DNA from 2 places in the Bacillus sp. SRI_025 genome. Region 1 is predicted to be linked to the other one. Evidence: predicted binding sites of a transcription regulator. Region 1 holds the regulator's gene; the other holds the start of a gene.
What was found. Region 1 encodes LexA, which represses DNA repair genes until DNA is damaged. Its sites were predicted from a motif close to CGAACATATGTTCG; they were not measured.

Region 2: ruvA (Holliday junction branch migration protein RuvA) is a predicted target of LexA. The motif match lies at 1,765-1,778, and genes of this name have one in related genera.

Annotation. Positions count from the first base shown of each region.
Region 1 is NZ_JBYEGB010000004.1:324,318-327,531, forward strand. Features, by position in the region: gene AC20OE_RS13910 (IseA DL-endopeptidase inhibitor family protein) at 1-232, opposite strand, end outside; gene AC20OE_RS13915 (hypothetical protein) at 528-974, shown strand; gene lexA (transcriptional repressor LexA) at 1,020-1,640, opposite strand; gene yneA (cell division suppressor protein YneA) at 1,800-2,111, shown strand; gene AC20OE_RS13930 (YneB family resolvase-like protein) at 2,129-2,776, shown strand; gene AC20OE_RS13935 (DUF896 domain-containing protein) at 2,846-3,076, shown strand.
Region 2 is NZ_JBYEGB010000002.1:342,249-345,462, forward strand. Features, by position in the region: gene AC20OE_RS06605 (hypothetical protein) at 93-275, shown strand; gene AC20OE_RS06610 (serine/threonine protein kinase) at 310-954, opposite strand; gene AC20OE_RS06615 (intercompartmental signaling factor BofC) at 1,193-1,693, shown strand; gene ruvA (Holliday junction branch migration protein RuvA) at 1,842-2,447, shown strand; gene ruvB (Holliday junction branch migration DNA helicase RuvB) at 2,459-3,214, shown strand, end outside.

The DNA of each region.
Region 1 (3,214 bases):
AAAGATAGTTGTATGTCATATCTTTATAGGTAAATGATTTTAATTTGTAATTAGAATGTTCTTTAATTTTGTAGCCTGACATTGCACTCCAAAAGTGTTCTCTTGCATCAAGGGCAATATGTAACGCTTCTTTATTTGTCAAAGCGGCTGATTTCTTGGAAGCGGCCAATGTTGTAGTTTGTAATGAGATCATAAGCATAATAGCAGTTAATAAAACAAATAATTTTTTCAAGGCAATTGCCTCCTTTTCTCAATGAAAACTTCTTATGTTACAAATGTTACAATAATTACAGTGATATTACAAGTATTAAATCTAAATGTTTTTTTATTTCTTTTGTTTCTAATTATATAACGTTTGAGGGAGACAAAAAGTTTTCATTTTTTTATTTTTCTTCTTAATGATTATTTAACCGTTCTAAAGAAGAACGAAACGTCTTTTGGAAAAATTTCTATTTAGACGTTTAACACACTTTTTTATTTATGACATATACTGTCGTGATGAATGTCTAAAGAAAGTGGTGTTTATTATGTATCATCCGTATGAAGGTGTGTGGAATGGGTACTCATATGATAGGCAGATGCAAGGATTTCCATCTGTTGGTATTCCTCAAGGTGGAGGGTTTCCTGGGTTTCCGATCGGAGGAGGTACTTGGCCAGGGCAAGGTTCAGGCGGACAATCTGCACCGCCGGCACCGCCGCAGCATATCATTTCGCAGTATCAACAAGCACTCTCGCAGCCACAGAGTATGCAGTCGCTTATATCTGGGCACGGTGTTGGCGGAGGTCATCAAACTGTACAATTTGCAGCGGGATGTAATAGAAGATGGACAATTGTGTTTTTGAGAAACGGTCAAGTATTTTTAATGTTCGTTCTTTCCTCACAGCCTTTTGGCCGAACAACTGGTTTTATATGGCCGAACTTTACATTTGGTTCCTTCCCAAGTTCAAGTATTCTTGCCTATTCTTGTGCATAAGAAAAAGCCGGTTCTCATCAGCAGCTGATGAAATACCGGCTTTTTTTAATGAATATTTCGAAATACGCCAATCACTTTACCTAGTATACTCACATTCTGTAAAATAATCGGTTCCATTGATGGGTTCTCTGGCTGTAATCTAAAGTGTGTATCTTCTTTATAAAAGCGTTTGACTGTCGCTTCATCTTCCTCTGTCATGGCGACCACAATATCACCATTGTTAGCGGTGCTTTGCTGACGCACGATGACATAGTCCTTGTCCAAAATACCTGCATCAATCATACTTTCTCCCATAATTTCAAGCATAAACACTTGTTCATCTGGTGCTGCAAAAGTCTCTGGAAGGGGGAAGTATTCTTCTACATTTTCAACAGCAGTGATAGGAAGGCCGGCCGTTACTTTTCCGATGACTGGAACGTTCATTACAGCACTCTTTGGAATATTCATTTCCTCTTCATCTAGTACTTCGATCGCTCTCGGTTTTGTCGGGTCTCTTCTAATTAAGCCCTTTGTTTCTAGTCTAGCTAAATGTCCATGGACCGTTGAACTGGATGCTAGACCGACAGCTTCTCCAATTTCACGGACGGATGGGGGATAACCCTTGCTTTTTACTTCATCTTTGATGAATTTCAGGATATCGAGTTGTCTTTTTGATAGCTTCGTCATCTTTTGCACCTCAAAACGTCAATTTTAAAGAAATTATAGCATGTTTTTCCTAACAGTACAAACATAGGTTCGAAAAAAACGTTTGACAGAAACATTTGTTCGTATTTATAATGAGTGACAGAAAGAGCGAACACATATTCTATTAGGAGAGATGACATTATGAGGTTAAAAGAATCTATTATTTTTATTGGGGTATTCTCATTCATCGTTGGCATATTTCTCTCACTTATTGCAGTCACAAGCCATAATGATACAAATCAGTATGTTAAAATAGAGGTTCAATCAGGTGATACTCTTTGGGGGTTAGCTGATCAAGTAAACGACAGCAAATCAATCGACAAAAATGCATTTATTGATTGGGTTACCGAACACAATGATCTTGCTTCAACTGAAATCCAGCCTGGCGACATTCTTGTTATACCCGTCAAAAAAGAGCATCCAGTCGTATATCAGCTTGCAACAGTACAGTAGAAAGGTCGATTTTAGACATGAACGCAATCATTTATGCGAGAGTAAGCACTGTCAAAGAAGAGCAGGAAACCTCGTTGAAAAGACAAGAAGAAGAACTGCTGGCGTTAGCTGCCATGCACAAGATGAATGTGGTCAAAGTCATCAAAGAAAAAGCAAGTGGATATGATTTAGATCGTGATGGTGTGTTTGAAATGCTTGCTGCACTGAAGGAAGAGTCAATCGATGCCGTTTTGATCCAGGATGAAACTCGTCTTGGAAGAGGACAAGCAAAAATTGCACTTCTTCATTGTTTATTTAAAGAGAACGTAAAGGTATACAGCGTGTTTCATAGAGGAGAGCTTGAGCTTTCAGAAGCAGATGAAATGGTCATTGAGATTGTAGGAGTCGTCGAAGAATACCAACGGAAAATTCATAACCTGAAAATCAAGCGGGGAATGAAAAGGGCAGTTGAGCGCGGATATCAGCCTGAACTGAATTTAAGGCAGCAGGACCATGCACCTGGCCGTGAGCGTATTGAAGTGCCGATTTCAGAAATTGTTCGATTAAGAAAAAACAATATGACATTCGCCGAAATTGCCGCAACTCTTCAGGCATTAGGTTTTGACATTTCAAAAGCAACGGTGCATAGAAGGTATCAAGAATATGAAAAAGACCTTACCACCTAAAGCGTGATTTGTTGTCAAAATGATTGATATTTAGTAGTATGTAGAGAAAATGCTTTAAAGGAGTTTGTCATGATTTCTAAAGAACAGCTTGCAAGAATAAATGAGCTTTCAAAAAAGTCGAAAGAGACCGGTTTATCAGACGCTGAAAAAACAGAACAAAAGCAGTTGAGAGAAGAGTATTTGAAAGCTTTTCGTTCTTCTATGAAAAATACACTTAAAACTGTCAAGATCGTTGATCCTGAAGGAAACGATGTCACACCAGAAAAATTAAAAAGAGAAAAAGATCAGAACCTTCATTAAGGCTGTGATTTCTTGAATTTTGAAAAGATGGGAAGATTATTCTCGTCTTTTTTCATATTTGCATAACTTTTTAGGTGATCGATAAACTAAATGTGACAAAATCCTTCTTTTTCAGCGTGAAATAGTTGTGAAAAAAGG
Region 2 (3,214 bases), on a different contig from region 1:
TGGAAAGAAGGAGGGGAAACGAGTTGAATAGAGAATGAATGAAAAGAGCTGATCTATTTGACCAGCGAACAAGAAGAGTGGAAGGTGATCTTATGATGAAAGTATTTAAGGTAACATTTCATATGAACAATGGGGAAGTGCTTGATTTCGAGCTCAAACGTCCAGCTACCTATGATGTGTATAAAAAAATTGAAGAAGCCAATCATTGGTTTAAGCTGAATAATGAAATCATTAACCTATTAAACGTCAATAGTATCCATGTAGAAACAGAATAACAGCAAAAAGCCGCTCAAAAGAGAGCGGCTTTCGTTATGCAGAAAAATCATTCCGATTATTAAGCTGCCCGCGGGACAGCCAGTTCTTTTTATACAAATAAGCAATCACTTCAAGCCACAGACGCGGTGCTTTTTTAGGGAAAAAAGGTTTTTGGTAATAAGCATAAGCGGCTTTTAAATCATCCCATTGATGACATGCTTTCGTTTGCGTGAATCTGGCAACGTCAATGACTCTGATCCGTCCTTCTTTTGTTAAGATCAGATTGCGCAGATGGATATCAGAAGGATTCAATCCTTTCTCGCGCGCTTCCTCCAGCGCATCATCGACTTGATTAATCATCTGTTTTTTAATAGGAATTCCTTTTGTAAGGCATTCATAGAATGTGTAGCCTTTAATATATTCCATTAAAATATACTGATCCCCAGACTCATAAATCTCAGGGTAGTAAGACGAACCAGAAAGTTTTTCGTAAATGGCAGCCTCTTTGCGGGCAATATGCTGATAAGAAGGGAAAAAGACTTTTAGTGCCATTTTCTTGCCGTCTTTTTTGTATAAAAAGACATAGGCACTTCTTCCTTTGCCGCACAGTTCAAGCTCTGCTGGTTTATAGGCAAGCTTATGAAAACGTTTCTCTTCATGATACTGAATCGATTCGGCTAATCTTTTGACATCTGACATTGACTTCACCTTCTTTGGTTTCAGTTTATGCGGCTGAAAAACGAATGATGAAAAAACGTGTCACTCGATAAAGCAATGGATTGTATAAAACATAACATTTACGAATGAAGGATACAACGAAAGACTCTTACCATACATTTGAATCATCGATTTGGTTAATGTTTAGAAAAATGGGTCAAACTACATATGTCATGCATCGATCTCATGTTCTAAAGAGGTGTAAATAGTGAAAGTGAAGATGAAATGTTTCGTTACAGGACTTATCATGACAAGTGTGCTTTTTTTCGCTGTAGATATGGAAGGGAAAGAACACTTGCAAAAGCAGTCAAACTCTATCACCGTCCAGCTTGAAAAAGTCTATTTAGACGGCGATGTGAGTATTGAAAGACACCGGGCATCATTAGAAGACAAAGACACATTCTGGGCGCAGTATAAAGGCTGGACGCTGGTAGAACAAAAAGAGGATTTTGCCCTTTTTAGAAAGCAAATTGATGATATCTCTCCATTAAGTAAAGCAAATGGATATATCGGATTATCAGAGGACGGTGTGATTTCTACGTTTCATGGAAGGCCTGACGGCTGGGCGGAGCCTATTCATCTCTTTTTTCAAATTGATACGTCCCGTTTAGAAAGTCATGTGGAAAAACAGCTTGAGCAAGGCATTCCTTTTCGAACAAAGGATGAATTTGAGCATGTGCTTGAAGTCATGAAGCCTTACCGAAATGAAATATCGTTTTAAAGCGTGTAACAGCTTGCTGGTGTGAAGACCGCAAGCTGTTTTTCGTGGTTTCATGATAAAAATGTACTGAGCGAACGTATGTTAACTTTTATTGCGGTTTTCTCCTCGATTTATGTTACAATGAAGAACAGTCAAAGAGGTGAAAACGGTGATAGAGTTTGTAAAAGGGACCATTGATTATGTGTGCCCGCAATATGTTGTCATTGAAAACGGCGGAGTGGGATATCAAGTCTATACCCCAAACCCGTTTATCTATCGAGTAAATAAACAAGAAACGATTTATACGTATCATTACATAAAGGAAGACGCATTTTCGTTATACGGTTTTCAAACACGAGAAGAAAAAGCGCTGTTCACAAAACTGTTAAATGTCACAGGAATAGGGCCAAAGGGTGCACTCGCCATTCTTGCTTCCGGTGATCCAGGCGCTGTCATTTCAGCGATAGAACGTGAAGATGAAGCGTTCCTGATTAAATTCCCTGGTGTGGGCAAAAAAACAGCACGTCAAATCATTCTGGATCTAAAAGGAAAACTTGCAGATGTGGTACCAGAAATGATTGGCAACTTATTTAATCACGAGGACCACATTCAGGTTGAAACGCAGCAAACTGCATTAGATGAAGCGCTTGAAGCCTTGAGTGTCCTTGGATACGGTGATCGTGAAATTAAAAAGGTTCTTCCATTATTAAAAGAAGAAAAGAATCTCACAACCGATCAATATGTGAAAAAAGCTTTACAAAAAATGTTGAAATAGGGTGATGTCTCATGGATGAACGGCTCGTCTCAACTGAAGCAGACAACCATGAATCAGCCATTGAGCAAAGTCTGCGGCCACAGACACTTAGCCAATATATCGGTCAGCAAAAAGTAAAGGATAATCTCAGCGTATTTATTGAAGCTGCCCGCATGAGGCAGGAAACGCTTGATCACGTCCTTTTATATGGACCTCCTGGACTTGGGAAAACAACGCTTGCGTCGATCATTGCCAATGAAATGAATGTTCAGCTGCGTACAACATCAGGACCAGCCATTGAGCGTCCTGGTGATTTGGCGGCCATCTTAACATCTCTTGAGCCAGGTGATGTATTGTTTATTGATGAAATTCACCGCTTGCAGCGCTCAATTGAGGAAGTGCTGTACCCAGCAATGGAGGATTTTTGTTTAGATATTGTCATTGGAAAAGGAGATACAGCACGCTCTGTACGGCTTGATTTACCGCCATTTACGCTTGTAGGTGCAACGACCCGTGTCGGGCTGTTAACAGCGCCGCTTCGTGATAGGTTTGGGGTACATGCAAGATTGGAATACTATGAGCAAAGAGATTTGGCTCACATTGTGGCAAGAACAGCCGAGCTGTTTGAGATTGGGATCGATATTCGCTCTGCCGAAGAGATTGCGAGACGTTCCCGGGGAACACCGAGGGTTGCCAATCGTTTGCTCAGAAGAGTAAGAGATTTTGCGCAAGTGCTTGGGAATCATGCTATTACGCAGGACATTGCGGAAGATGCCCTTGAGCGTCTT